Methanothermobacter thermautotrophicus: one gene and its partner. The protein of the gene in region 1 binds, or shares a complex with, the protein of each later gene. Links are inferred from orthologs where the notes say so. Each region holds a gene or a part of one and is shown on either strand. Other genes may lie near its edges.

Region 1 (15,548 bases):
GGGCCCGTGGTCAAGCTCAGAAACGGTGACGTTATACGGGTTGAGGATGTTGAAACAGCCTCAAGGGTCAGATCAGAGGTTGAGGAGATACTATTCCTCGGTGATATGCTGGTGGCCTTCGGGGAGTTTTTAAGGAACAACCACGTCCTCATGCCTGCTGGCTGGTGCGAGGAGTGGTGGATACAGACCATCCTCTCATCCGATAAATACCCTGAAGATGATCCCCTCAATCTCTCATACTACAGGACCCGCTGGAATGAAATGGAAGTGGATGCCAGGGAGGCCTTCCGGATTTCAGAGGAATACGATGTGCCCCTGCATCCACGCTACACCTACTTCTATCATGATGTGACCGTCAGGGAGCTCAACATGCTCAGGGAGTGGCTTAAAACCTCCCGGCTGGAGGATGAACTCGTCCTTGACCTCAGGCCAGAGAAGAGGATCCTGGAGGTCCTCGGGGTTCCGCACAGGGTGAAGGACTCGATGGTGGTTATAGGGTATGATGACGCCTATGCTCTGCTAAAAACCCTCAGAAAGCCCCTTGAGGATTCATCCGATACCGTGGGGTCACTTAACATGGTATCATCTGTCAGGATAATGAAGAAGGCCCCAACCTACATCGGCACGCGTGTCGGCAGGCCTGAAAAGACAAAGGAGCGGAAGATGAGGCCTGCACCCCACGTCCTCTTCCCCATCGGTAAGTATGGGGGTAGCCGGCGTAACATAGCCGACGCTGCAAAGAAGGGCTCAATTGTGGTTGAAATAGGGCGCGCCACATGTCCATCATGCAGGGTCAGCTCCATGCAGTCCATCTGCCCTAGCTGCGGATCAAGGACCGTGATAGGAGAGCCTGGTAGGAGAAAGATCAACCTGGCAGCGCTCCTGAAGAGGGCGGCTGAAAATGTTTCGGTGCGTAAGCTGGATGAAATAAAGGGGGTTGAGGGCATGATATCCACTCAAAAATTCCCTGAACCCCTTGAAAAGGGCATACTGAGGGCTAAGAATGATGTTTACACCTTCAAGGATGCCACAATACGCCATGACTCCACTGACCTCCCCCTGACACACTTCACGCCCAGAGAGGTTGGTGTGAGTGTTAAGAGGCTCAGGGAGCTCGGGTACACCAGGGACTGCTATGGTGATGAACTTGAGGATGAGGACCAGATACTTGAACTGAGGGTCCAGGATGTTGTCATATCAGAGAACTGTGCAGACTACCTGGTGAGGGTTGCCTGCTTCGTCGATGACCTCCTCGAGAGGTTCTATGGCCTTGAAAGGTTCTACAACGTTAAAACAAGGGATGACCTTGTGGGTCACCTGATAGCAGGCCTCGCACCCCACACCTCAGCTGCTGTCCTTGGGAGGATCATAGGGTTCACGGGTGCATCTGCATGCTACGCCCATCCATACTTCCATTCAGCCAAGAGGAGGAACTGTGACAGTGACGAGGACTCTGTGATGCTCCTCCTGGACGCACTACTCAACTTCTCAAAGTCCTATCTACCCAGTTCAAGGGGCGGGAGCATGGACGCTCCCCTTGTTTTATCAACGAGGATCGATCCAGAGGAGATCGATGATGAATCCCACAACATAGACACCATGGACATGATACCCCTTGAGGTCTATGAGAGGAGCTTTGACCACCCGAGGCCTGCGGAACTTCTTGATGTTATAGATAACGTCGAAAAGCGCCTCGGGAAGCCCGAACAGTACACGGGTCTCATGTTCTCCCATAACACCTCAAGCATAGATGAGGGTCCGAAGGTGTGCCTCTACAAGATGCTCCCCACCATGAAGGAGAAGGTTGAATCCCAGATAACCCTTGCAGAGAAGATAAGGGCCGTTGATCAGAGGGGTGTTGTTGAGGGCGTCCTCATGTCACACTTCCTCCCTGACATGATGGGTAACATAAGGGCCTTCTCACGCCAGAAGGTCCGATGCACAAAGTGCAACCGGAAGTACCGTCGCATACCCCTCAGCGGGGAGTGCAGATGCGGGGGGAACCTTGTGCTCACCGTCTCCAAGGGTTCCGTCATAAAGTACCTTGAGATATCAAAGGACCTCGCATCAAGGTACCCCATAGACCCGTACCTGATGCAGCGCATAGAGATACTTGAGTACGGTGTCAACTCCCTCTTTGAGAGTGACCGGTCAAAACAGAGTTCACTGGACGTATTCCTCTAAACCGATGGACTCACAGTTTGCGTTCCAGATACTTCGAAATCATGATTAAGCTTCTCACTGCCCCTCCCTCAACCTTCTTGCAGGTGGTGTGTACCCCCTGAGGGTGAGTGAAAGGGACACCACGGTCACTGAACTGAGGGCCATGGCCATGCCCGCGTATTCCGGTCGGAACACAATCCCCAGGGGGTAGAGGGCCCCGGCAGCCAGTGGTATCAGAACAACGTTGTAGGCGAAGGCCCAGAAGATGTTCTGCCGGATCCTTGATATGACCTTCCCTGCAAGCTGTAGGGCCGCTGGAACATCAAGGGGGTCATCCCCCATGAGGACAACCTCACCGGCCTCCCTTGCTATGTCTGTTCCGCTACCAACAGCCACCCCCAGGTCTGCCTCTGCAAGTGCAGGTGCATCGTTTATACCGTCGCCCACAAAGGCAACCCCTTCACCCCCATCCCTGAATTCAGCCACCCTTGCCGCCTTATCCCCGGGGAGGACCCCTGCAATCACTGTATCTATCCCAACCTCACGGGCCACTGCCTCCGCAGTATTCCTGTTATCTCCGGTTATCATTGCAGTACCTATCCCCATCCTATCCAGTTCCCGGACAGCCAGCGCTGAACCCTCCTTTATCTCATCGGAGACTGCTATGATTCCCTTCACCTCCCCATCGACTGCGACTATGACCACGGTCTTGCCATCTGATTCAAATTTTTCAGGGTCCCAGCGGTCGATGGGGATGCCGTATCTCTCCATGAGGGCCCGGTTACCTGCAAGTACATGGTGCGATTTCACCCTCCCCTCAAGGCCCATGCCGGGTATGGCCCTGAATTCCTCAGCCTCAGGAACATCAACACCCTCCTCCTCAGCCCTCTCAGTTACTGCAGCTGCTATTGGGTGCCTGGATTTTCTTTCAAGGGCTGCTGCCAGTCCAAGCACATCACCAACAATGTCTGTGACCCTGGGCCTTCCACGTGTCAGGGTGCCTGTCTTATCGAAGATCACACAGGATATCCTGTCGGACAACTCAAGGGCCTCACCCTTCTTTATGAGTATTCCAAGTTCAGCCCCCCTCCCTATACCTGCCGTGACAGCGGTTGGGGTTGCAAGGCCCAGTGCGCATGGGCAGGCCACCACAAGTACAGATATGAGGACCGTGAGGGATATCAGGAGCCCGGCGCCCTCAACAAGGTACCAGAACAGAAAAGCTGATGTTGCGACAAGCAGAACCGCGGGTATGAAGTAGGATACTACCCTGTCAGCAATCCTCTGGATGGGTGGCTTTGATGCCTGGGCCCCTTCAACCAGTCTTATTATCCCTGAAAGGAAGGTTTCATCACCGGTTCGTTCAACCCCGAACCTCAGGATGCCATCGGTGTTTATTGTTCCTGCAACAACCTCTGATCCAGGTTTTTTAAGGACAGGGAGGGGCTCGCCTGTTATCATGGATTCATCCACGTAGGATGATCCCTCCATGACCCTTCCATCAGCCGGTACCCTGTCCCCGGGCCTCACGATGACCTCATCACCCACCTCTATGTCATGGATCCTCACCTCAACTTCCCTGCCGTCCCTTAGGACCGTGGCGGTGTCTGGCTGGAGTTCCATGAGTCTCCTGACGGCCTCTGATGTTTTACCCCTGGCACGTGCCTCCAGGTACCTTCCTAGGGTGAGGAAGGATGCCAGCATCAGTGCGGTGTCATAGAACATGAAATCGGAGGGGAGAATCCCTGAGGTGCCAAGGATGCTTGAAAGGAATGCCACACCTATACCCATTGAGTACATTACATCCATGTCAAGTGTCCCTGATCTAAGTGATCTGAGAGCACCCCTGAATATTGGTCCTGAGACATAGATGAAGGGTATGATTGAAACGAGGAGTATGAATACACCCCCTCCGGGGGGGTGTAAACCGAGGTACATCGCTGCCATGAGGGGAACTGAAACCCCGAACCCCACAATTATCCTTCTAAGTTCTGGTTTAAGGTCCTCCCTGACCTCTTCACCCTCCAGGCCCGTGACGGTGTATCCCAGACCCTCCACGGTCCTTCTGAGGTCCTCCACCGAGGTCAGGGAGGGGTTATATGATATGTAGGCCTTTTCAGCTGCAAGGTTGACTGTGGCGCTGCTCACACCCTCAAGTTCCCTAAGGGCAGATTCTATTTTCTGTGCGCACATCACGCAGCTCATACCACCCACAGCCATGGCTATGTTCTCGTTGAGTACAGTGTAGCCGGCATCCTCAATTGTGGCCTCCATGTCGGAGAGTTCCACCCTTCCAGGGTCGTATTCAATGGAAACTTTTCCCTCAACAAGGTTTACTGTGGCGTCACTGACACCATCAAGTCCTTTGAGGGCCTCCTCGATCTTTAGGGCGCATGCGGCGCACCCCATTCCACCTATCCTTATCGTTATTCTTTTCATTTACATTCCGCCAGATCCATGATTCAAGACCTGTAACTTCGGCCAATCACGAGACCAGGTCATCCCTGTAGATTATACCATCCCTTACAACCAGGAGTATGTTCAGGGGCCTGGAGAGTTCATCTATCTCCTCCACGGGATTCACCTCAGTTACAACAATATCTGCAATTTTACCCTTTTCTATTGAACCTATCCTGTCCTCCCACCCCATACATTCTGCTGCATTTATGGTTCCAGCCCTTATGGCTTCCAGTGGTTCCATACCTGTCTCTGTAAGGTAGGACAATTCAAGGAGGTTCATTCCATGCTCAACAACGCCTGAGTCTGTGCCCATAACCATCCGCACACCCTCATTGTAGGCCATCTCCATGTTCTCCCTGTGGACTCCTGCCACCTCAATGGCGTCCCTGCGGCTGTATTCTGCCAGTTCTCCCCTCATGGCCTTTTCATTGTTGAGGCGGGTTACCAGGAATGTTGGCACCAGGTAGACACCCCTTTCAGCCATCAACCTGGCGGTCCTTTTATCCAGGTAGGTTCCATGTTCAACTGAATGAACACCTGCCTTTATGGAATTCTTTATCCCCTGGAGACCATGGGCATGGACCATGACCCTTTTACCCCTGAATGATGCCTCCTCAACTATGGCTGCAAGTTCTGACGGTGTGAACTGGGTGTCTGATGGTCTGTCTGTGCTGCTCATGACTCCACCAGTTGCCATTACCTTCACAACATCCGCCCCTGCCCTCAGGACCTCCCTCGTCTTCTTCCTCACAGATGGGACCCCATCACAGATACCTGAAGGGAGACCCCTGTATCTCCTTTCAATGTTGAGTCCGGAACGTGTGTGAAAGTCGAAGTGGCCCCCTGTGATCGAGAGGGGTGTGACGCTTATCTGCATCCTGGGCGCCTGGATGATGTGCCGGTCGGAGGCCATCTTAACACCGAGGTCTGCAAGACCCGCGTCCCTTACCGTTGTAACACCTGCCTGCAGGGTGGCCCTCATATTCTCAAGGGCCCGGTAGAAGTAGAGTGAGAGTGGATCCTCAAGTTTGCTCTCTGTCCTGAATCCATCCTCCATTAGATGGGTGTGGAGGTCAATGAAGCCCGGGAGAATGAAATTATCGGAGGCATCAATAATCTCAAGGTCACTGATCTTACTCTCAATGGATTTTATCCTGCCGTTTTCAACAACCACGTACCTTCTATCATGCTCCCCGGAATAAATGTCCAGTAATTCACCCCTGACCGCAAATCTCATGGAATAACCCCTGAAAAGACCTTGAATGTTCATCTTCAATCATGTAAAAAATTATATATTGCGCTGAAACCTATATATTTAGGGGAAGTGAATGATATGTTTCCTGACTCCTTTTTATTGGATGAATCTGGTCAGTCATCCTCAGAGTATATACTCCTATTTGGGGCCATAGTGGTGATTGCTATACTGGCACTGGTAATCTACAGGTCATACTTCCAGAGGAGCAGTCTGAACTCTGCCCAGGACACCAAGGAGGTAAGGGGCAGTACAGATGCTGGAAGTGCCTCAGATAATCCCCCGGTGAATAATAGCTCAGGCCCGGGACCCGGACCAGACCCCATACCCCCATCATTCCCATGATAACTCCCTAAACTTAACTGCTGGTTCCAGCCAGCATTGCACCCCCTATATTCCTGATTTTGCCTCGTAGTTAGATAACAGGGTAGCTGCCATTACAGCTCCGGCCATGTTCATTGAGAGGTCCCTCATCGTGTCTGAGTAGAGGGCTGCAGTTGGCTCATAGTAGATTAAAAACCCTGTGATTTCATAGAGGAGACATAAGAAGACTGCTACTGATACCGTGAAGACTAACCTCTCCCAGTGGCCCAGCTTCCGTAGGGTGCCGTGTAGGAGTGTTGAAAGATAAACTGACACCACAAGGCCCGCAGTAAAGTGTTCCGCCATGTTCACTGCCAGGGGAGCCAATGATGCCAGAAGTTTCAGTGCAAATTCGGCGGGGGGATATAATATGAGTGTCAGGATGAATATCCTCCTTTTGTAGCCTTCAAGGAGACCCTCAGGTTTATAGATGATTAACAGGGTAGAGAAAAACAGTCCAGCAAGGAGCTTGAAGGTCAACCTGGGGTGGGAGCTGAGGAGTACTGTTAACCAGACAATCAGGAAGACTGGTAACCATTTATATGATGATTTAGGATTATCAGTAAGCATAAATGCATCCCCTTCAACACTCAAAAAATCCCTGATCTAAAATCCCAGCCAGAGGTTCCATTCTCTTAAGGGAAACGCCATAAATTATATAATCCATCAAAAATTATTATTGATGGTGATAGATGATGGAGATCAAATTTAACTGGAAGGCAGTTGTTTCTGGTATCATCCTTACTGTTATACTTGGACCCATCCTCAGATTGCTGATCCCATCATGGATGGGTGTGCTTTCTATCCTCCTGGCCTCTGTGGGCTGCGGTTACATTGCTGATAAGGATTACCTGAACGGTGCCATGAACGGCGTTATCATGGGGGCCTCCATTGGTATCCTGAACATCTTAATGGTCTACATCAAAACTGGCATCATGAACGTGGCCATCCTCTCAATACTCATATATGCCCTCGCAGGTGATATGAGTCTTGGATTCATTGGTGGGAGTGCCGGTAGCTTACTGAGATCCCTCAGGGATTAGAACCTGATTTTTCCCTCCTCGGCATCCACCTCAACCTCCATTGAATCCTCCATGACACCGAGGAGGTCCTCTGATGGTCTGTCCACCATGGGTATACCGGCCATTATGGCCCCTGTTGCGATTATTGGCTCGGCATTCAGGCATATTATGGCGGCAGGGGCTGTTCCATTCCTGGCCATCTGGTATATGACATAGGACCCCACTGTGGAGCCCTTACCGCCGGGTATGAGGATAACCTTTCCCCTCATGCTCCTACCATGGAGCGGATGTTTTCTATCAATAACCTCCCCTGTGCTGGGGTCAACCCCTCCCAGAAAGCTCAATGGTTCATCTGATACTAGAAGGGGACCTCTTCCCCTTCCGCGTGATATAACTCTGCACTTAACTTCCACCGGATCATCTCCATAAACTTTCATTATTCAGCGAGAGACATGATCATGATGCACTGGTATCCCTTCATTAAACCGTGAAATCAACATAAAGGCCTAGGCAACGTTCTTCTTCATGATCTCCCTCAGGACAGAGGTTGCATAGCATCCCCTGGGTATTGAGAATTCAACTGTAAGGCCCTCCTGGCTCTCATGGGCATCCACGTCCCATATCCTGAAGCGTATCGCCCTCCTCATGCCGTGACTTCCCAGTTTGGGGACCCTTATGGAGTTAAAGTCCTCGAGGGATACTCCCTCGTCCTCGATTATCCTTCTCTCAATCTCACCGGGCCTGCCACCGGCGAGGGGGACCTTGCTGCCATAGAGTGGTGCCGTCGGATGGGCCTCAAAGTTGAGGATCAGCTCCTCCAGTTCATCAGGATCAGTGTCATGTATTATGTGCTGCTCATTATCAATGACTATATCCCCCTTGATGTAGGTGTCTATGCCAAGGGCGGCCCTCTCACTTACTGCCCGGTTGAAGAGGTATGACTGGTAGGCGTGGACGAACATCCTCTTGAGGGGTTTTGGAAGTGCATGGATGGCCCTCACATAGGATTCATCTGAGAACTCACCCCTCCGTAGATCCCTCAGCATGGGTCTTAGCATCATCCTCTCATACCTCATTGATGAGGGCATGAGCTCGTATGCCTCCTCGAGGTCGCCCCTGTCATAGGCCCTCCTGGCCTCTGAAACCCTCTCTGATTCACCCTCAAGGGGATTTCCTATGTAGGCGTCAACCGCGCCCTTTATGTCGCCATGGACAAGGGCCCGACCAACAAGGTGGGTGTTTGCCCTTGGGCTCCCGAAACGCTGCCAGCCATAGTAGTTGGGGACACCCTTCTCCTCGAGCTCCTCCAGGGTCGCCCTGGCAGCCTCAAGGGGTTCAGGGATCTCAGTGTCCCTTATAAGGATCCTGAAGCGGTTGCCCCTTAGCTGGCCCATCCTGAGTTTCTTCTCATTTGCTGTGACCCTGAGGAATTTAACGCCTCTCAGCCTCTCCTCTATTGCCTTAACCTCTTCGGGTGTTGTGTTGCTCACACATATCCACTGTCTGGTGACGGCCCTCTTATCCTTCATGCCGGCGAATCCCATCCTTCTCCTGTCAAGGTGTAGTTCCCTTGCAATGTCCAGGAGGACGTCAAGGGTTGTCCTGCCCTCCTTCTCTATCCATATCCATGTGTTGGGGCCGCTGCCACTGGGCTCTGTGAGGGGTATCTCCTCCACCTCGAAGTCCCTGTTATGTAATCTTATCCTGCCACCGGTACCCGGTGTTGATGTAACATATGTTTCCGCATTCAGCATCATTAAACTCCATAATTTATGTGAATTCAGTGCCCCGAACAGGAGCCTCATTGGTTAAAACTTATCTATTATAATACTGGCTGCCTTAAACCAGAGTCTCCAGCACCTCAAGCAGGCCTGCCTTAGAGATGCTAACGCCTATCCACTATACGCTTTGGCCTGCCCTTAACCTTATAAAATTCGAGTTCTCCGGGCCCGACGAAGTTGAATACTATCTCAAATGTTCCCTCAAGGTAGGCATCATAGAGGTCCTTCTTATATTTGAAGAAGGCCCTTATAAAGTTCTCCTGGATTATCTCCTTGGCACAGTTTCCTGGATCCTCACATTCAAGGGAGACCCTCATGGTGACGGTGCCCTCATCCTCGTCCCCGTAGAGGAAGGCCTCATATTCTCCTGTAAGGTAATCCATGTTCTCCCTCTGGAAAACCGCTGCCTCAACGTCAACCCGGTTGAATGGATGACCGGAGATCCAGAAGGTCTCTGCCTCCCTTTCAGGGTTCATTATTCTCATGTGTGTCCTTCCACATCTGCAGGTATCCCTCGATATTACCACAGTGGTGTCCTCGGTGTCATAGTTGAGGAGGAGCGTGCCTGTCCTCTCACCAACCGGTAGCAGTGTTGTCAGGACTATCCTGCCGCATTCCCCATCATCAACGAAGTCCCGGAGGTTGGGGTCATAGACGTCCAGGTGGACAAGGTCCTCTGGGACGTGGAGGCCCTCCTTGATGTGGCATTCCCCGCACATGGTACCCTCGGTGCTTCCATATGTGTTGTAGACATCAACACCCCAGATTTCCTCAACGTATGCCCTTGATTCGGGGGCGAAGCTTTCACCGCCCACAACCAGCCTCTTTATGCTTGACTCCCTGGGATCAATTCCCTGCTCCTTCATTCGCCTTGCGAGCCTCAGCAGTTTGAATACATTTGCAACTATCCCTGTTGGCCGATAGTTCTCCATTATCCTCACAGGGAAGGTGCATTTGCCCTCAGGTATTATTGTCATCCCTATCTTCTGTGCCGCCAGTGTCATTGTGTTGGCCCCGACATTCATCCCGTAGGATGCGCATACGACGACCCTGTCACCTGCTTCAAATCCCTGGGATACAAAGGACCTTGCATACTTCTCTGCGTACCTCTGCCAGTCCTCCCATGTTAGGAAGAAGGACTTTGGTCTTCCGCTGGTGCCGCTGGTCTCATGTATTGTGTAGATATCCTCCCATGGGGCGCATTTGAATTCAAATCTCTCCTTTTCAGGTGGTTGATTTTTTCTTACTGTTTCACCACTTATTATCGGGAGATCCCGGAGGTCCTCATGGCTCCTTATATCTGAGGGCTTAATATTGTTCTCCCTGAACCATTTGCTGTAGAATGGAGAGTTCTCATATGCATAGTTAACCGTGTACCTTATTCTCTCCTCCACAAGGGCGTCGAGTTCGCCGCGTTCCATGGTCTCTATTTCAGGATTGAAGTAATTCCCCATAACAACCACCATCTCCATAGTATAGATTGTAGTCCATGGAATAAAGATTTATTGATGGGCACCTGAAGGAACACATGCCCTTAAGCTCTCATTCCATTGACAACCAGCGGCTCCAGGATCCAACAACCCTGTTAAATAGAGCAAGGTCAGCACCAAGAGAAGGTAATCCGCCGCTTCACCCTTAAAAAAAGATCATTGCCCACCCTTAATGTAAAGAGAGTGCCCTGACCGGGACTTGAACCCGGGTAATAGGATCCGCAGTCCTACGTGATATCCGCTACACTATCAGGGCAAAATGAGAGTGAAGGATAGTCTATAGCACCCTATATTAATAATTTTCCATGCCGGTATTTAAGTTTTGCATCAGGATCTCCATAGATAGAGTCTGAAGGTGACGTTACCCCTTGACCTCACAGCCACATCAATTTCCTCTGCATCCTCCATTGAGCCCCGGGATGCCACGGTAACCTCACCTGACCCGCTGTCCAATGTGAGATTGTAGTCCATTCCCTCAAGGGTCCTGTTGAGGAAATCCGATGCCATGGTCGGGTCAGGGGACTCTGCAAGCCCATCCAGTATACTTTCACCGGATGGATAGGCTGCCATGACATCAAGAACATCCCCTGCCACCGGAGACTCATGTGTCACAACAGGGGGTTCTGTGTTGATGAGAGATGCTGTTATTATGAAGACCACTGTGAGTGCAAGAACAGCGTCGATTGTTGATATGTAACCTCCATCATCCATCATATCCCTTAAGGCCATTCTAAATATCCTTTAAAATCTATTCCCTGGAGATCATCCGGACCACCATGTCCTTCTTTTCTATGGCACGCCTTGCAGCATCCTCAACCTTCCTCTTCATCTCCTCAAAGTCCCCGGGTCTTCTATCACCCACCATCTTCTTTATCTGGGTGTATGCCGCCTCACGGAAGAGTGGCCTGAGTTCCTCCTCTGAACCATCCCTCAGGAGAACCGGGACCCCTGAGTCTGTGACCCTACCAACCTCTGCAACATCAACACCCGCACCCCTTATGGTGTCCATAACCTCCGGGGCCACATCATCGGGGGCTATTATCATGAGTGAGTCTATGGAGACCCCCAGGGGGTCAATGTCAAGGTCCTGGAGCATCCCAAGGACACGGGGGTTTATCATGGACATGACTGCATCGGCATCGAATTCCAGTCCAACCCCTGCTGTTGAGGATATCTCATGGGCGTCGCCCCTAAGACCACCATTTGTAACGTCAGTCATTGCATGGACATCCTCCAGGAGCCCTGAATCCATTATGGCCTCAGATGCCCTTATGAAATTCACGTCAAGGGTCTCCCATACAACATCGAAAAGTCCATGGTATATTGCGGTTGTGGTTATAGTCCCTCCCCCTGATCCCTCAGTGAGGAGTATGCTGTCTCCGGGCTCTGCCCGCCTCCTGGCTGTGGGGGGTGTCTCTGAAAAACCTATGGCCCCGACTGCACTGACGAGCCTGTCGCCGAGGACCATGTCACCCCCGACCCTCAGGGTGCTCCCGGCGACCACAGGAACTTCAACAAGTTCTGATACTGCTGCAACCCCCGCAGTGAAGTCAAATAGTTTACCGACGTCACCATCATCGGCAAGGTGGAGGTCGCTTATGAGGGCCACGGGCCTTGAACCCATCACGCACACATCCCTCAGGGCTGCCCTTGTCACATGGAACCCCCCAAGGAAGGGGTACTCACTGAGTCGTGAGTGTATACCATCCACTGCAGTTGTTATGTATACGTCTCCGCTTTCTGTTTGAGTCCTTACGACTCCACCATCATCCTGTGCCTCAGGGTTTATGAATGAACGTGTACCTGTACTTGAAACGATATCTGCGATCCTCCTGTGGACGAAGAAGTCGCCCTCACCCCGGGATCCTACCCCCATCTCACCCATTCCAACCCCTGCAGAGGGGTATGATATTATGGTCCGGAGGTCATCATCCACTCCGCCAGTTTTAAGGGTATTCTTAACCTCATAGATAACCGCATCCGCCATCCTTATGGATGTTTCCCTGTCCATATCCTTGAATTCCAGTATACGGTCTGCCAGTATGTTCCTGAGCGACTTTTCATCCATGGAATCAATTTTTCTCCTTACAAATCCCTCTATATCCATTTTTTCACCATCTCACTGATCTCTCATGCCCTGATTATCTCTACAAAGTTTCTTAGAACATCCAGACCTGCCTCCCCGCTCTTTTCGGGGTGGAACTGGGTTGCATGGATATTATCGGATTCGATGGCCGCTGTCATCTCAACACCGTACTCTGTCCTTGCAGTGACCACATCAGCCGAAGGTTCAGCATAGTAGGAGTGGACGAAGTAGAAGTACTCATCCTCAGCACCCTCAAGGAGGGGTGAGTCCTCCGCGATTATTAGCTGGTTCCAGCCCATATGGGGGACCTTATTGCCTGGTGGTATCCTTATGACCCTTCCAGGTATCATGTTAAGTCCCTGGACACCTGGAGATTCCTGGCTCTCTGAAAGGAGGACCTGTAGCCCCAGGCATATCCCCAGGAAGGGTTTCCCCTCCCTGATGTTCCCGAGTATGGTTTCCCTCAGGCCCTCGAGTCTGGCCATCGCACTTCCAAAGGCACCGACACCAGGGAGTAAGAGTGCGTCAGCCGAATCAAGGATCTGTGGATCTGATGTTACGCAGACATCTGCCCCTATCCTCCTGAAGGCATTGGCTATGCTCCTCAGGTTTCCGCTTCCATAGTCTATGATGGCTATCAAGAGATCTCACCTTGTATAGTAATCCTGGACCCTCACGGTGTCGTTTAGGTGAGGTGTTGATACCTCATGTAGTACCGTGTTCTCCATTGCCACTATGGAGTGCTTCTCCCCTGGCTCTATGCGGATGGTGTCGTTCTTGCTGAAGTACTCCTTCCTGTTATCAAATTCTATGTAACCTGAACCTGAGATTATGTACATGGTCTCATCCTTCTCCTCGTGGTAATGGAAGGATGTCCTGTATCCCTCCCTTATGAATAGCTCCTTTGTGAGGTACTTCTCGGTGTTTATGAGGACCTTCTCATAGCCCCATGGCTTGTCCTCCCTGTTACGGTACTCCTTCCTTATCTCCTCAAGTTCCTTGGAGGTGTCGATGGCCATCCAGAAGAGGCCGTCCTCCCTGTAGTAGCCCAGTTTGTTCTCCTTTGCCATGAGTGGGAAGAGTGTCTTTTCGATGTCCCCTGACTCAAAGTCACCGAAGTCGAGGTTTCCCTTGGAGAAGTAGACACCCGCGTTGATGTAATAGTCCAGCAGGGGTTTCTCCCTGAAGTTTACTATCTTATCACCGCTGGTTTCAACTATGCCATAGGGTGACTGCATCCGGGTTATGAACATGGTCATGGGGTAGTCTGATATCTCGCCCAGGTGTATCATCTTCTTTATGTTAAGGTCAGCCACAACATCCCCATTCCTTATTATGCACTGTTTCTCTCCATCTATGGCCTCCATGCCAAGTCTTATGGCGTTAAGCGTCCCCAGTGGTTTTTCCTCCCTTACATACTCTATCCTGAGTCCCTTGTAGTTATCACCATATCTCTCCTCTATTTTTTCTCCCAGGAACCCTGTAAGGAGGTACACCGTGTTTATACCTGCATTTTTAAGGTCAAAGAGCTGCTTATCAAGGATGGTGTAGCCCTCCTTTATCTCGATGAGTGGTTTTGGTATTCTCTCGGTTAGGGGTCTCAGACGTTTCCCGAATCCCCCGCAGAGTATCATTCCAACTGTTTCAGCCATCATATCACCTTTTCAATGTTTCTTCTAAGGGCGTCTCCAAAATCAGATCCCACTATGCTGCTCTGTCCCAGTGTCCTTGCATGGGCATCAAGTTCAGCCACCACATGGGTGTAACCCAGTCCCCTCAGTGGTTCCACCAGTCTGGGCCCATCGGTAACTGCAACGGATTCAAGATCCAGTTCCTCAACTGGGAGTGCATGGGGAACCCCTGATACGACTGCGAACTCTATCTTCTCATTCCTTAAAATTTCTGCAGCCCTTGCCCCGGTTATTGGGTACTCGTCCAGGCCACCTGTTATGTGATCCACCCTGTTACCGCACCCCTCTATCTCTGAGAGTATGTTCTCTGCATGCCTCTGTATCCTTGGAAGGCCAACATCCCTATCAAGATTCGCGATTATAATGGGGGGGTTATCAGGTTTCAGTGAACTGAAGGGCAGGGTCAGGATGTCAGCGAATAGATATGATGTCTCCTTCTTGGCATTGAGGACAAATGCCACCCTTCTACCTTCCATTATTGATTCAATGACCCGAAGAGCCACCTCATCCTTATCATCACCGTAGGATGGGCGGATGTATTCCCCCTGGGCCATGCCCCTTGTCTTCTCAATTTCGGTTGCGAGTTTCAGCATCTTTATCTGGCGCTCTGCCTCTTCTTCAGGAATTATGCCCTGCTCTGCAGCTGCCTCCAGGACTATTATGGCGCCCTCGGTGTTATCACCCTCCCCGAAGCCTCCATGGGATTCAACTGTTAGGACCCTTGCAGGTATACCTGCCCTCTGGACAGCCTCCCTCAGGTCCTCACCGATTATCATGCTGGCACAGGTGCCCACCACACCCACAAGCCGGGGAGAGAACATTTCATGGGCCTTCCTGAGGGTCTCTGTGAGTTTATCAGATGCCCCAAATATGAAATCCTGCTCTGACATTGCAGTTGTTAGGACACGGACTCCATCGGTTTCAAGGAGTCTCCCTGTCCTGAAGCAGCAGCCATGGGGGCCATGGAGGATTATTACGTCAGCGTCAAGGTCTCTGAGTGTGTAGAGTGATGCAGCTATTGGGCTGGGTCTCGGATGCATTCCTTCACCTCAAACGTCTGTAGTTATGCGCATAGGCTGAACCACGATGCAAATTCCTTCCTCATGATTCATATCCATGGATTGATTAATATTCATTTAGAAGCCTACATATATAAGGATGGTTGCAATGATCATAGAGAATCCCCTCATAGGAAACTACATTGAAAGGCCCAACAGGTTCACAGTCGCTGTTTATGTGG
Region 2 (15,370 bases), 100 kb from region 1 along the record:
GCCCACCTGGTGCTGGTGCCGGAGCTGATGGGTGTTAGCTCCAGCCTCGCATTCGACACAGTGCTTCATGTGGGAACACTTGTGGCTGTCGCTGGATACTTCTGGAATGACATAGTTCACATGGTGGGGGCATTCCTCTCAAGTCTGGGGGACATCCCTTCAGGCAGATTCAGGAGTGGAATCAGAGAGGACCCCTTCAAGAGGCTTGCCTGGATGGTGATCATTGGTACCGTGCCGGCGGGCCTTGCTGGTGTACTGTTCAAGGACTTCTTTGAATCCCTATTCAGCAGTTTAACCGCTGTAGGGTTCTTCCTTCTGGTCACAGGCTTTCTGCTCTGGGGATCAGAGAAGATCAGCAGACGTGTGAAGGAAAGGCTGCCAGTTGAGAAACTGGGTGTCAGGGAGTCACTGCTTATAGGGTGTGCACAGGCCCTTGCAATAGCCCCCGGCATATCACGTTCAGGTGCAACCATATCCGCGGGCCTGTTTCTTGGATTTGATAGGGAGCTTGCAGCAAGGTACAGCTTCCTCCTGTCCATACCTGCGATACTGGGGGCCGCCCTCATCCAGGTTAAGGACATTGGAGCCGGCATGGACCTCCTGGGTGCAAGTATAGTTGCAGGATTTGCTGCGGCGGCTGTATCAGGTTACATTGCCATAAAGTTCTTCCTTAAGCTCATAAAGGAGAGGGACCTCTACATATTCGCCTACTACTGCTGGGCACTCGGTGTCCTTATCCTTGCAACCACCCTCATCTAAAGAGGAGGATACCTGCAGTCGTCAACATGGCGAACTGCATCTATTTTATTTAAAAATTCAAGCTGGTCATTTGTTAAATCATTGTATCAAACTAATTCACCTTAATGCGTTTAAAAACTTGATACCTACATTTATGAGTAAAAATCATAGCTCCACAGCTGCTACATGGGTGTAGAAGTAGGTCCACGAGACAGGCCCATGGGTGAGGTTGTAAACCCACCAGGTGCTCCAGAAGACCTCCAGAATCGCCGCAATGGCGAATAAAAGTATTATCAGTGGTATGAGGAATGCAAGGTTCTCCCTGAGGGCTGTGACGATGGGTCCAGGGGATCTTTGCTGGATGGCCCCCAGGACTGATCTCACAAATACAAGGGCTGCCTGTAGTGAAAGGAGGCACCCTGTGACCTCAAGGTGCAGGTGCAGTGTTCCTGCATAGATCATGAGGCCCCTGACCCCCCAGCCCTCCAGAAGATTATGTAGAAGGGCCCCGGCAAGGATGAAGATCTTGAGAACAGGATAAACTGTTGCCAGGGTGAAGATGAACACTGTAACCTGGGTTATGTTTGATATGAATACCCAGAGGGCAGTTGCAGAGAGGTAATCTATGAACTGCTCCCTGAAACCAGGGAATGTGGAAAAGTGGACCACCATATCCCCTGTGAGGAACCCGTAGGCCAGTGATCTTCCCGAAGCATCCAGTACAAAGCCAAGAAAATACAGTACCATTGCAAAGGCAAGGATTCCAGGGTGTGGGATGATCCCATCCCATCGGGACCCTGAAGTCATCTGGAACCTCCATTAAAGTATTTCAGGCCAGTATTGTATTGCAGAGTTCCTCAATACGCTCCCTGACCATTTCAACGGGTACGCCATGGAGCAGTGCCAGGAGCATGGCGCCTCCGGCACCAACACCCTCCTTCACAGAGCCACTGAGGTACTCATGGAGGCCCCTGTGGGACGCAGCCCCGAAATCAGGGTCAACCGCATAGATGTCAATATCACCTATCTGATCTGCTATCCTGTTTATATCAGAGGTGCTGTCCTCTGCAACAAATATGGTCGTTGCAATTGCAGTATCTGAAAAGTCGAATTCCGGGTCAATGGCCTTCATAAGGGCGCAGACCGCTGTCATCTGGGTACCACCTGCGAGGGTCACCGGTACAGTGCTCCCCATGCATATCCCTGCAACAGCAGGTATCATGGGGTCCCCCACTGCCTCCACTGCCCTGAAGGGTTCCCTGCGACAGTCTCCCTTCTCGATTCCGGCATTACTGAGGCCTGCCATCACAACCTCCCTCTTGAGGTCGTGTGGGTTGTGGGGCATGCTGGCGCTGACCCTGAAATCAGCATCATAGCCCAGGGCCGTTAAAACACCCAGAGCGGTTGTTGTACCTGCCGGTGTGCTCTCACCAACCACGAGGTGCTCTGTGAGGCATGAAAGGGTTCTTCCAACCATCAAGCCCCTCTCATATATCCTTTCAGGATCAGAGACCGCCCTCCCCGTCCTTATATCACCCCCGGATTCAGAGTTGATGTTTATGTATGGGACGTCTGGTTTAACCGAGGCCCCGGCATCTGCCACCAGGAAGGGGACCTCCGCAAGTTCCAGGGCCACCTTGGTTATCACTGCTGGTGTGGGGGCTGCCTCCCCCTCCACTATGGTCTGGGGTATCTCAGGAAGACACCTTGGAGCATCATGAACTATTAGTTCAACATCGGCTGCCGGAGTGTACTCTGTGAGTTCGGGGCTTGCCCCTGCCCCTGTTATTCCGGGGATTTTTGATGTCTCAGTTGTTGCAACGGCGCAGATGAAGAGGGCATCCCTGTCAGTAACACCTTCAAGGTAATCGCCTGAACCATAGATCTTCAGTCCATCAAACATTTCCATTCACCTTTCCAACGATACAATAGTTATAACCGGAGATACATAAATTAGTTACACTCCAAAGGAGCAGGCCCACAGGTGGTTAATTAAATGTTGTGTCTTGGTATAGAGGGAACTGCAGAGAAGACAGGTGTTGGTATCGTAGATGAGGATGGAACTGTCCTATCCCTGCGCGGAAAGCCACTTATACCTGAAACCGGAGGTATACACCCAAGGGAGGCTGCCGAACACCACGCAAAATGGATACCCCGCCTCGTGGACGAGGCATGCAGTGATGCAGGTGTTGAACTGGGGGAAATAGGACTGATATCCTTTTCAAGGGGGCCGGGGCTTGGGCCAGCCCTCAGGACAGTTGCAACAGCTGCAAGGACCCTTGCACTTTCACTTGATGTCCCCATAGTCGGTGTTAACCACTGCATAGGTCACATAGAGATAGGCCGGCTCACCACAGGGGCCAGTGACCCTGTTTCACTCTATGTGAGCGGCGGGAACACCCAGGTCATAGCCTTCAACCAGGGAAGGTACCGTGTCTTCGGTGAAACCCTCGACATAGCCGTCGGGAACATGCTTGACCAGTTTGCAAGGGAGGCCGGCCTGGGGCACCCGGGGGGGCCGGTCATTGAGAGGCTTGCATTGAAGTCTTCAGAGTACATTGAACTCCCCTACAGTGTTAAGGGGATGGATATATCCTTCTCAGGACTTCTAACTGCTGCTTTAAGAAAACTGGAGGTTGGCGCAGGGCTTGAGGACCTGGCATACAGCATCCAAGAAACAGCATTTTCAATGCTGGTGGAGGTTACAGAGCGTGCCCTGGCATACACGGAAAAGAATCAGGTCCTCCTATGCGGTGGAGTGGCTGTTAACAGTCGCCTGAGGGATATGCTGAGGGACATGTGCCTGGAGCACAACGTGGAATTCCACATGCCTCCCCCTGAGTACTGTGGGGATAACGGTGCAATGATAGCCTGGCTCGGCCACCTCGTCTACAGGTACAAGGGCCCCGATGCCATTGAGGAAACAGGGGTTGTGCAGCGCTACAGGACCGATGATGTGGATGTTCCCTGGATGAGGGAATCAGAGGATGGAATAGAGCTCCCGCCTGACATCCTGGCCAAGGGTGCTGAGGCGAATATATACAGGGGCCAGTGGATCGGTAGGCCATGCATAATAAAGGAGAGGATATCCAAGGCTTACCGGATACCTGAAATTGATCAGAAACTCCGATCATCCAGGACCAGAAGGGAGGCCAGGCTCATCAACCAGGCAAAGGGCGCCGGGGTACATACGCCCATCCTCTTCGATGTTGACCCCCATGGAGGGGTTATGGTCATGGAGGATGTTAGCGGGACCCAGTTCAGGGACGCTGTTGAGGATACAGGCCTCTGTTTAAGGATCGGTGAGGCCATAGGGAGGCTCCACCGGGCTGGTATAATACACGGGGATCTCACAGGGTCCAACATAATCCTCAGGGGGGATGAGGTGGTCTTCATAGACTTTGGACTTGGCAGGTTCTCAGATGAAGTAGAGGATATGGGTGTTGATCTCCTCGTCCTCAAGAAGTCCCTTGAGAGCACCCACTACGCCCTTGCAGAGGAGTGCTTCAGCAGGGTCCTTGAGGGTTACGGTAAAATAATAGATGCTGATATCAGGTCAAAGATAAGGGAGATAGAGTCCAGGGGAAGATACACTGACTGAGGTTCAGAATTAGAGGCAACACCCAAACCAATGAACAAGCCAACCTGGAGGTTCATCATGAAGATAACATTTATAACTGGTAATAAACACAAGTTATCTGAGGCAGAGAAGATATTCCATGGTACTGGAATAGAACTGATGCATGCTGATCTGGGCTACCCTGAACTTCAGGGAACACTTGAGGAGGTGGCCCGCTACGGTGCAGAGTATGCTGCCAGGATCATGGATGGTCCTGTGATCGTTGAGGACGCAGGACTCTTTATAAGGGCTCTTAAATGGTTTCCAGGACCCTATTCTGCCTATGTACAGGATACCATCGGAAACCCCGGCATATTAAAGCTCATGGAAAATGTTGAAGATCGCTACGCCGAGTTCAGGTCGGCTGTTGGGTTCTGCACCCCCAACTCCGAACCCGAGGTTTTTTTAGGCGTGGTGAAGGGACGTATAGGCACTGAGGAACGCGGAACCCGGGGTTTCGCCTTCGACCCGTTATTCTATCCCGAAGGGATGGATAAAAGCTTCGGAGAAATCAGTGCCGATGAGAAGAACAGGTTTTCGCATCGAAGCAGAGCCCTTAAAAAATTTGCAGAATGGTACATTGAAAATTATGAGGTGATTTGATGTCTCTAAAACCTGAGTGGGTTGAATACTCAAATGAAGAAATAGAGGATCTTATAGTCAAGCTATACAGGGAGGGCAACTCCGCCAGCAAAATAGGTATAATACTGAGGGACCAGCACGGTATACCCAGCGTAAAGGCCGTTACAGGGCTTAAAATAACACAGATACTTGATAAGCATGAAATGAAACCTGAATACCCTGAGGACCTGATGAATCTCATAAGGAAGGCTGTTAACATAAGGGACCACCTTAAGGAACACCCAAAGGACCTCCACACCAGGAGGGGCCTTCAGATTGTTGAATCAAAGATAAGACGCCTTGTCAGGTACTATGTGAGAGAAGGTGTCCTTCCTGAAGGATGGAGATATGACCCACAGAAAGCAGCCCTCCTCGTCAAGTAAACTCCCCGACTCAATTCTCAAGAAGGGTGCAGAGGCCTCAAAGGTCCTTGAAGAGCACCTTGAAAGGGGAAACATAATAAGGATCATATCCCACAACGACGCGGATGGTCTATCAGCTGCGGGAGTTGTTGCAAGGGCCATTTCATCCCGGAATGGCCAGTTCCACATCTCCATCCTCTCCAGGCTGAAGAAGGATTTCATTAAGAAATTATCGGGAGAGAAATACTCCCTCTTCTTTTTCTGTGATATGGGAAGCGCCTACATTGAAGAGATATCCCGCCTGAAGGGTGATGTCATAGTAGCTGATCATCATCAGCCCTCTGAATCAGGGGCAGAATCCAATGTTGTTCACATAAACCCGCATCTGCATGGGCTTGATGGTAGCAGGGACCTTAGCGCGTCCGGGACAGCCTATCTGGCCACTAGAGTCATTAACAGGGACACCGCACCCCTCGCCCTCGTCGGTGCCCTGGGGGACATGCAGTACACTGACGGATTCACCGGTGCAAACAGGTTCATCATGGAGGAGGCTGTTGAATCGGGTGTCCTTCAGGTCCACAGTGACCTCAGGCTGGCATCAAGGTACACCGAACCCCTCTACCGGTCCATTGCATACACCTTCAACCCGGCCCTGCCTGGACTCACCGGGGATATGGAGGCTTCTATGGGATTCCTTGAGAGGACGGGTGTATCCTATGGCGTTAAGTACCCTGATCTGTCCCCTGAGGAGAGGGATGTTCTGAGGGATGAACTTACAAGGATAAACCCCGACATATTCGGGGAGGTGTTCACGTCCAGGGAATTCAGGGATATCGGTGACCTCTCTGACATTGCAGGGGTGCTTGATGCCTGTGGAAAGAACCGGAAATACGGCATAGGAATCGGACTGTGCCTCGGTGAAAGGGGAGGTGCCCTTGATGTGGCCCTCGAACTCCAGAAGAACTACCGCGAGGAGCTTGTGAAGGGCCTTGCATGGATAAGGAGGGAGGGCTCCACGACCATGGAGAACCTTCAGTACATCTACAGTGAGGATAAGGCCTTCAAGGGTATAATGGGGACCATAGCAAGCATATCCCTCTCCCTCAAAATTCTTGACCCTGACATCCCACTCCTCGGACTTTCCAGGATGGATCAGCACGTCAAGGTATCTGCAAGGACAACCAGGCCAGTGGTTGAAAGGGGCGTTAACTTGGGGGTTGCACTGAGGGATGCTGCCGCAAGTTTCGGTGGCACTGGGGGAGGACATGATATAGCTGCCGGGGCCATGATCCCCTACAGGGATATGGAGAGTTTCCTGCAGCTAGTTGATGAGATACTGGGGACCCAGAGTGGTTCCTGAATGGTATATAAAGAGTTTAGAGTTTCCAGAACTCGATACGGGACCAATCCTGGTTCCGCATCAGACGCCATGTGTGGGGTTGTGAAACGTGTACCTTGATAGGACAGAAGAGATGATGTATGATGGTGAATTTGGTGAGACGATCCAGCAGAGTATGGAGATACTCGTTGCCCTTGGTGATATCTACGGTGCTGAGAGGATGGTTGACATATCCTCTGCCCAGGTCTCAGGGGTATCCTACAAGACAATAGGTGACGCAGGCCTTGAATACCTGGAGGACCTCCGTAAAAGGGGTGCTCGGGTGAAGGTTGCAAGTACCCTTAACCCGGCAGGAATGGACCTGCAGAGATGGAGGGAGATGGGTTTCTCAGAGGAATTCGCCAGTAGGCAGATAAGGATAGTTGAGGCCTACTCTGCCATGGATGTCATGAACACCTGCACCTGCACGCCCTACCTCATAGGTAACATCCCCCTCAGGGGCTCACATGTTGCCTGGTCAGAGTCCTCAGCAGTTTCCTATGCCAACTCTGTTCTGGGAGCCAGGACAAACCGTGAGGGTGGTCCAGGGGCCCTTGCAGCAGCCATATGTGGTAAGACTCCAGAGTATGGTTACCATCTCCAAGAGAACCGCAGGGCCACCCTGAGGGTTGATGTTGAATGTGAACTCTCGGGCTCGGATTACGGGGCCCTTGGTTACATTACAGGAAAGATTGCAGGTGAAGGTGTGCCCTATTTCACATTCACTGGAAATTCCTCTCCTGATGACCTCAAGGCCCTTGGGGCTGCCATGGCATCGTCCGGTGCGGTTGCACTCTACCATGTGGACGGGGTGACACCCGAGTACATGGAGGCCTCTCCTCATGAAGCAGAGGACAGCATTACGGTTGAGGCCGCTGATATACTTGAGGCAAGGGAGGAGCTGTCCACCACGGACGATGATCCTGACCTCATATGCCTGGGATGTCCGCACTGTTCCCTGGATGAGATCAGGAGGATAGCCTCATTTTTAAGGAAAAATAGGTCTCCCTGTGACCTGTGGATTTGTACCTCTGCTGCCGTAAGGAGTGCTGCAAGGAGGATGGGCTACACAGAAGTCATAGAGGCCGCGGGTGGAATGGTTGTATCTGACACCTGCATGGTGGTTGCACCCGTGGAGGAGCTGGGCTATGAGGTTCTTGGTGTTGACTCTGCCAAGGCCGCCAACTATGTCCCCGGCATGTGTGGCCTTGATGCTGTCTATGATGACTGGATGAAGCTCATCAGGCCTTAAAAGTTATAACTTATAAGTTATAACTTTTCCTCTGGAGAGCGCTTCCAAGCTGGAGCCCTATTGATGAAATGTTCTCAAGGCTTATCCTGTTGTAGGGTTTAACACTGTAACTTGCCAGGTTTAAAATTCCAGTTATCTCGCCTGAAAACTTAATAGGGATCATTAGAATTGTTTTTATATTGTTTCTTCTTATGGATTCATGTAGCATGCGGTATTCAGGGGACTCCGAGGTTATGTATATAACTCCCTCCTTCTCAATGGACCTCTCAAAGAGTTCTGTGAAGGCTCCGGCCATGCACATTCTGCTGAGGGTTTCTGGAAGATTCCTCTGAACCCTGAGCTGGAGTTCCCTCTCCTCCTCCATGAGATAGATGCAGCCCATTTCAAATTCCAGGGTTTCTATCACGGCCTCGATTGATTTCTCAAGCATTTTATCCTCTTCCTCATCACTGTTTATAATTTCGGAAACCCTGTTCATTGCAAGGAGTGTTCTTATGAACTCATCCTTCTCCTGTCTCAGTTTCTCCATTTCAAGGTACTCTGAGACCTCGTCGGCCACCATCTCTATGATTTCAAGAATCTGTGATGATATGGAGTCATCGGGGCTTCTGATGATTAGGGCTCCCTTCGCCCTCTCCTCTGTGATTAGGGGTACTGCAAGCATGAGCCCCTGGTCATGCATCCAGGGCACCGTCTCGAGGGTTTCAATGCTCCGGTAGATGAAGTATTCAAATTCAGTTAGATCCCCTGACTCGGGGTATTCGTAGACCCTCCTGATTCCAGATGCGTCGCTGAGGACCACTGAAAGCTGTCTAAGGTCCATTATGGTGGATAACTCGTCCCTTATTGAATTCATAAGTTCCTCAATGCTGCCAGAGGATGACCTCAGCCTTGTGATGGTGAGCAGGACCTCAAGTTCATTCTTCGAAAACGATGAAGTTGCCATGTCCCTCCCTATTATGACCCAGAAATTGTTTACAGGTGTGACTGAGAGGCTGTAGTTCCTCCTTATCCCATCCCTTCCCCTCAGATCAACCTGTATCGTGCCCTGGGACTTCATCCTGTTCTCAATGAGGACAATGCTCTCCCGGTCCATGATATCCCCAAGGCACTGTGCACCCGGGAACATCCTTCTGAAAAGGCTGTTGGATACCACTATGTCCATGAGGGTGTTTATGGTGAACACAAGTTTATCAGGGTCATCTATTTTTCTTTCAAGTTCCAGGAGTTCCAGGAGGTTGCTGTGAATTTTTGAGGCATTTTTTATAAGTTCAGAGTCTCTGGAGGTGTCTCCAGTGTATTCAACAGCGCCCTCAAGGTCTCCCACAGGCATCCACAGCTTGCTCCTTCCAACCGTCCTGTATGTTACAAGACCCCTGGCCTCCAGTATGTGGAGGTACTTGAGCACCGTAGCCCTGCTCCTGTTTATTCCACGGGTTATCTTGTCCAGCATGCACTCCTCTGGAGGATTTGATTCCAGGTAGGACATTATCATCTTCTCGGTTTCAGAGAGTTTCTCCACTGACATCACCCCAATGATAACTATAGTATAACCATTAATTATAACTGTATAGAAAAATTTAAATACCTGTTTTTTATACTTTTTTGTATAGTTATACTATAATGTAGAGGTGGTTAAATGGATTACCGGAAGATTGCAGAAGATCTCAAGGAACTCCTGGAAATGGAGGGCAGCCCGGTGGCTGTCAAATTAGTTAAAAATGAAGAAATAAATGGTGAAAAACTTGAAAAGAAGAGGCACTGCGAGTTCATACAGGATTCACGCCTTAAAGGTGTCAGGGGATATGCAACCGCAGAAGAACACCTCTGCAAGGGTGGCGCAGCAGTCCTTGGACTATGCAGGGTACCGCCCCAGGTTGCAGATGGAAGCCTCTACCACAAACTTGGAAACTACAGCACGCTTGAAGCTGCCGCCGAAACCGTGGAGGCCGTGCCTGCAGTCGATGGAGAGTACCATGCCTCAGTCTATGCTCCACTCGAAGATGCTGACTTTGAACCAGACGCCGTTGTTTTAATACTTAAACCGGCACAGGCACTTAGACTCAGCCAGGCATACCTCCATGATAGAGGTGGTAGGATAACCGGTGACTACTCAGGGATACAGTCACTCTGTGCAGATGCAGTTGCAGCTGTCATGGAGCGGGGAATCCCAAACATGACAATGGGCTGTAACGGTTCAAGGAAATATGCAGGTATCAGACCAGAGGAGCTTGCAGTCGGATTGCCAGCATCCGACCTTGAAGGAATTGTGGCTGCCCTCAAAAAATTCAGGGAAAAATGGGGATAAAATGAAGGTAAATCTTAGAGGAGTGAACAGATACGCTGCAGCCATAATAACAGACAATATCCTCAAAAATGGTGTTCAGAACCTCCAGCTGATCCTGAAGGAGGACTGCGAAGAGGTCAGAAGAATTGCAGAGAAGCACCATATGGACTATTCCCCCAGAGAGACAGAGAAGGGTCTGGTGGTTAACATTTCACCTCAGGGCATTGAAGAGATAGATGTTACCGGAGAAACATGTCCAGGGCCGGTTATAATCGCAGGGGATAAAATCTCCTCAATGGAGGCCGGGATGAGGATAAAGATAAAATCAGGTAGCAGCGACGTAATTGATGACCTTGCACTCTCAGCTCCTGAAATGAACGCAAAGGTCATTGAAAAATCAGATAACCACCTTATCCTGGAGAAAACAGATGCTCCCCGGAAATTGGAATTTGCAGGAAGGGATAAGGTACTCGTTGTCCAGAGCAACGGGACAGGGAATGCAGAGAGGGCCTACGCCACCTTCATATTCTCAAAGGCGGCCCTCAGCATGGGAAAGGATGTCACCATATTCCTCCTCATGGATGGTGTGAGTATTGCAAGGAAGGGTGGTGCAGCCACAGTAAAACATCCCGCCTTCCCGCGACTGGATGAACTCATGGCCGAGGTCCTTGATATGGGCGTTAAGATCTATGTCTGTGAGATGAGCGCCCAGTTCAGGGGGCTCAGAGAGGATAACATTGTTGAGGGCTGCAAGATAGCGGGTGCAGCCACATTCATAACACTGCTGAGTGACCCCAGCTACGCTGTGGTAAACTTCTAGAGGTGATAATATGTATCAGGTCATTATATTCGCACTGCTCCTTGCAGGAATCCCATCAGGTTTCATAACCTTCCGTATAATGGGGATGAGGATGGCCCCACACTTTGGAGTTCTCATCCTGGCGCTCATTGCAACTGCAGCAAATATCATGGCAGGCAATGTGACCCTGAACTATGTTGCAGTGGCTCTGCAGATCCTCACAGGGATTTCAGCCTACACACAGTTCCTCCCTGTTCTGAGGGACAACTTTCAGGCCGCGCCGCTCTATGCATGTCATCTGAGCACAGTCACCGTTGCTGCGGTGCTCGCAGCTGCCTCAGTCCCACTTTAACTTCCCTTAAATCTTTTAGACCAGTTGAACACGCATCATCCCCAATAAAACCCCATTTACTCCTTCTTTTAATCTCTGAAACCTCAAATTAGGAAGGCCAAAGCCTCAGGTAACCTGATTTTCAGCACTGAAAGTAACCTGAACCTTAAATAAATTGATGACCAGATAAAAGACCATGGCAAGGTACATAGAGCACCCCCTCATAAAGCCAGAGAAAATAGAGGCAAGGACCTACCAGCAGTTGCTGGCGGCAGACGTCCTCAGAAAGGGCAACTCAATGATAGTCGCCCCCACTGCCCTCGGAAAGACGGTTGTGGCTGTCCTTGTGGCTGCAGAGAGGCTCAGGAAATACAGGGAATCAAAGGTACTTATTCTATCACCAAGCAAACCCCTGGCCATACAGCATGAGGAGAGCTTCAGGGAGTTCATGCTTGCAACCTGCACATCCCTCACAGGCAGCATAAAACCTGAAGAGAGAAAAGAACGGTGGATTGAATCCCAGGTGATATCCGCTACCCCACAGACAATCGAATCCGACATCCTTGCTGGAAGATACGACCTCAGGGACGTTTCACTCATTGTATTCGATGAATGCCACCGGGCGGTTGGATCATACTCATACGTATTCCTTGCATCAAATTATGTACAGAACGCCAGGAACCCCCTCATACTGGGACTCACAGCATCTCCCGGTGCGGATGATGACAAAATAAAAACTGTCTGCGAGAACCTCTTCATGAAGAAGATTGTGGTTAAAACTGAGGGGGACCCTGATGTTAGGCCCTACCTCAAGCCCATAAAAATAGAATGGGTTAAGGTCAGGATGACCCCAGAACTTGAGGAGATAAGGGAACTCCTGAGAAAGGTCCTTAAAAATCGGCTCAAGATGCTCAAAAACCTCGGGGTTATAGACACGGTCAGTGTGGGTAAGAAGGACCTCCTGAAGGCAAGGGGCCGCGTCCAGAACAGGATAGCGCGGTCAACCACGCCACCAAAGGCATGCTACAGGGCCATATCACTCATAGCATCCTGTATAAACGTTGAACACGCCCTTGAACTCCTTGAAACCCAGGGCATAAGGCCACTCCACAAGTACCTTCTAAGATTAAAGGGGAAAAAAACAAAGGCCGCAAAGGGCCTCCTTGCAGATCCTGACTTCACGAGAGCAATGCACCTCACAAGAAGAGCCATGATGTCAGGGATGGAACACCCTAAACTTGACAGGCTAATGGAGATACTTAAAGGGGAACTTAAGGGGGATGACGCTAGGATAATAGTTTTCACGCAGTTCCGCGACACCCTGGAGGAGATATACCAGAGGTGCAAACGTGAAGGTATCAGCGCGGTTAAATTTTATGGACAGAACAGCAGGAGCGGAGAGAAGGGTCTCACCCAGAAACAGCAGAGGGACATAATAAAATCCTTCCGCATGGGAAACCATGATGTGCTCCTATCAACCAGCGTGGCCGAGGAAGGGATAGATATCCCCTCTGTAGACCTTGTGGTAATGTATGAACCTGTCCCCTCTGAGATAAGGATGATACAGAGACGTGGAAGGACTGGGAGAAAGAGGAGGGGCCGCATGATTGTCCTCATAACAGAGAAGACACGGGATGAGGCATACTACTACTCAAGTATCAGGAAGGAGAGATCCATGAAGGAGAACCTCAGGGGAGGATCAATCAACGTGGAGGTTAACCCCGTGGAGACACCCAAATCCTTGGGGCCCTTCATCTATGCTGATTCCCGTGAGGTAAACTCAAGGGTACTCCGGGAACTCAAAAAGATAGGGGTGGATTTTGAATTGAAACCCCTTGCGGTGGGTGACTATCAGATCAGCGAGGAGACCATAATTGAGAGAAAGACAACACAGGACTTTATTGGTTCAATTATAGATAAAAGACTGTACAAACAGGCAAAGGAGATGGTCAAAAACTTTAAAAGGCCTGTTATGATCATAGAGGGTGATGGCCTTTATTCAGGCTTCATAAATCCAGACGCCATCAGGGGTGCCCTTGCAGCCGTGGCAGTTGACTTCGGGATACCGATAATACCCACAAGGTCAGCCGCAGATACTGCTGCAATGATAAGGAGGATAGCCCTGAGAGAACAGAGCGAAGGCAAACCTGATATCCGTGTTCGCACAGATAGGAAGCCCCTTACCCTGAGGGAGAAGCAACTCTTCATCGTGGAATCACTGCCAAATATCGGTTCAAAGTATGCTGAAAGGCTACTGGAGACCTTCGGTTCAGTTGAGGGTGTTATGAACGCCTCAGAGAAGGAACTGCGTAGCGTTGATGGTATAGGTGCAAAGAGGGCCTCGGAAATCAGGCGTGTCATTGAGGCAGAATTTAGGAGACCCCATGAAGCCACAAATTCAAGGGATAGGTGATTGAACTTGCGCATACTTATGGATGAGAGAGGTAAAAAATATCTTTTAGAGGAAGGAGAGGACTTCCAGAGTGATATGGGAATCATCGAGGCAGAAAAAGTTGAGGATTCCAAACCAGGGGATGTCCTCAGGACCCACCTCGGAAAGGAGATCTATGTCATAAAGCCCAGCCTCTCAGATTACCTTGAACTCATGGAGCGGAGGTGTTCAATACTCCTCCCCAAGGATATAGGGATGATATGTGCATATACCGGGATAGTTGAAGGTTCAAGGGTTGTTGATGCGGGTACCGGTGCGGGTACAGTTGCAATGTACCTCGCCAATATGGTGGGAGAATCAGGGCACGTGACAACCTATGAAATACGTGAGGAATTTGCTGAGATAGCAGAGAAAAACATTTCAGCCTTTGGATTCAAAAATGTGGAGGTTAAGAACAGGGATATAAAGGAGGGTATAGAGGAGGATGACCTCGACCTGGTTTTTCTTGATCTGCCAAGGCCATGGGAGCTTATGGAGGATGTTCATGATTCCCTCCTGAAGGGTGGCTGGGCAGTCTTCTACAACCCCTACATTGAACAGGTGAAGCTGATACACAGAATAGGTTCAAAGGTTGGATTCACAGATATAAGGACATTTGAAACCATTGAACGTGAAATAGAGGTCAGAAAGCAGGGAACAAGGCCCCGTACAAGGATGGTCGGTCATACAGGGTACCTGACATTCATGAGAAAGTAGGTTATGAATAAATCTGGAAGGGTTGCTGATGTTTGAAAACGTTATCTCAATAAAGGATTTTAGAAGGGAGGATATTGAGTTCATCCTCAGGGAAGCCGAGAAGATGGAGCCTGTTGCATCAGGAGAGAAATCTTCCAGCGCCCTCAGGGGGAAGATACTCGGGATGATGTTTTATGAGCCATCAACAAGGACGCGTTTATCTTTTGAAACTGCCATGAAACGCCTGGGGGGGAGCGTTGTTGGATTTGCAGATACAGGGGCAACATCCGCAGTCAAGGGTGAGAGCCTTACTGACACCGCAATGATGCTTTCGGCCTACTCCGACGCCATAGTTATAAGGCACAACCTTGAAGGTGCGGCCCGTTACATATCGGACGTTGTGGATGTTCCTGTGATAAACGCAGGGGATGGTGCCGGGCAGCACCCTACCCAGACCCTACTGGACCTCTACACCATGAAGAGGTACTTTGGGAGGATAGGTTCCCTCAGCGTAGCACTGGTTGGTGACCTGAAATACGGGAGGACAGTTCACTCACTTGCCTATGCCCTTGCTGTTTTCGGTGCCAGCATGAGCTTTGTATCACCGCCAGTCCTCAGGATGCCAGATAACATTATACATGACTTGAGGGGAGCAGGAGTTGAGGTTAAGGAGACAGAAAGACTTGATGATGTCATAGACGATGTGGATGTCCTTTATGTTACAAGGATACAGAAGGAACGCTTCCCTGACCCTGAGGAGTATTCAAGGATAAGGGGAGCCTACCACATAGATAGATCCGCCGTTGCTGACAGGGACCTGATAGTGATGCATCCACTCCCCAGGATAGATGAGATA

What was found.
Region 2: the proteins of DNK57_RS03595 (region 1) and DNK57_RS04130 are in contact, whole or in part, in a crystal structure (PDB 7CNS), measured with the Thermococcus kodakarensis proteins. The link is inferred for Methanothermobacter thermautotrophicus from one-to-one orthologs. Residues at the interface, in WP_011250199.1 of Thermococcus kodakarensis: Arg6, Lys7, Ile8, Leu27, Gly28, Thr38, Arg58, Gly59, Lys60, Gly61, Ser62, Thr63, Val64, Ser66, Tyr67, Val68, Tyr70, Ala71, Lys74, Glu86, Ala87, Glu88, Thr89, Ile90, Ala92, Thr93, Ile96, Ile97; in WP_011250200.1 of Thermococcus kodakarensis: Ile25, Ala28, Leu29, Ile32, Tyr33, Ala47, Gly48, Asn53, Ile54, Ala57, Glu60, Phe61, Leu62, Tyr99, Ser128, Glu129, Ser130, Asn145, Arg146, Glu147, Gly148, Gly149, Pro150, Ser151, Leu153, Tyr164, Leu201, Gly202, Asn203, Gly227.

Annotation. Positions count from the first base shown.
Region 1 is NZ_QKOF01000005.1:201,924-217,471, forward strand. What follows is about bases 5,988-8,956. They hold DNK57_RS03595 (DUF126 domain-containing protein), read right to left. Parts: upstream 7,698-8,956; coding sequence 7,278-7,697; downstream 5,988-7,277. Other genes in these bases: DNK57_RS03585 (hypothetical protein), read right to left, coding at 6,266-6,808; DNK57_RS03590 (DUF5518 domain-containing protein), read left to right, coding at 6,934-7,281; truD (tRNA pseudouridine(13) synthase TruD), read right to left, coding at 7,767-8,956. Outside these bases: polC (DNA polymerase II large subunit), read left to right, coding at 1-2,184; DNK57_RS03570 (heavy metal translocating P-type ATPase), read right to left, coding at 2,239-4,602; DNK57_RS03575 (metal-dependent hydrolase family protein), read right to left, coding at 4,649-5,860; more of truD, read right to left, coding at 8,957-9,014; ftsA (coenzyme F390 synthetase), read right to left, coding at 9,146-10,495; DNK57_RS03615 (hypothetical protein), read right to left, coding at 10,859-11,260; DNK57_RS03620 (AIR synthase-related protein), read right to left, coding at 11,280-12,638; imidazole glycerol phosphate synthase subunit HisH, read right to left, coding at 12,662-13,258; DNK57_RS03630 (sugar phosphate nucleotidyltransferase), read right to left, coding at 13,265-14,269; cfbD (Ni-sirohydrochlorin a,c-diamide reductive cyclase catalytic subunit), read right to left, coding at 14,269-15,348; DNA/RNA nuclease SfsA, read left to right, coding at 15,476-15,548. UniProt on the Methanocaldococcus jannaschii protein: Component of a hydro-lyase that catalyzes the dehydration of mevalonate 5-phosphate (MVA5P) to form trans-anhydromevalonate 5-phosphate (tAHMP).
Region 2 is NZ_QKOF01000005.1:305,089-320,458, forward strand. The notes cover bases 6,089-8,879. They hold DNK57_RS04130 (aconitase X catalytic domain-containing protein), read left to right. Parts: upstream 6,089-6,788; coding sequence 6,789-7,970; downstream 7,971-8,879. Other genes in these bases: DNK57_RS04125 (single-stranded-DNA-specific exonuclease RecJ), read left to right, coding at 6,089-6,700; DNK57_RS04135 (GAF domain-containing protein), read right to left, coding at 7,981-8,879. In the rest of the region: undecaprenyl-diphosphatase UppP, read left to right, coding at 1-759; DNK57_RS04100 (hypothetical protein), read right to left, coding at 904-1,545; nicotinate mononucleotide-dependent phosphoribosyltransferase CobT, read right to left, coding at 1,568-2,641; DNK57_RS04110 (bifunctional N(6)-L-threonylcarbamoyladenine synthase/serine/threonine protein kinase), read left to right, coding at 2,735-4,339; DNK57_RS04115 (XTP/dITP diphosphatase), read left to right, coding at 4,397-4,960; DNK57_RS04120 (30S ribosomal protein S15), read left to right, coding at 4,960-5,361; more of DNK57_RS04125, read left to right, coding at 5,327-6,088; more of DNK57_RS04135, read right to left, coding at 8,880-9,492; DNK57_RS04140 (DUF169 domain-containing protein), read left to right, coding at 9,610-10,278; DNK57_RS04145 (DsrE family protein), read left to right, coding at 10,280-11,077; DNK57_RS04150 (DUF5400 domain-containing protein), read left to right, coding at 11,088-11,408; DNK57_RS04155 (DEAD/DEAH box helicase), read left to right, coding at 11,584-13,800; DNK57_RS04160 (tRNA (adenine-N1)-methyltransferase), read left to right, coding at 13,807-14,535; pyrB (aspartate carbamoyltransferase), read left to right, coding at 14,564-15,370. UniProt on the Methanocaldococcus jannaschii protein: Component of a hydro-lyase that catalyzes the dehydration of mevalonate 5-phosphate (MVA5P) to form trans-anhydromevalonate 5-phosphate (tAHMP).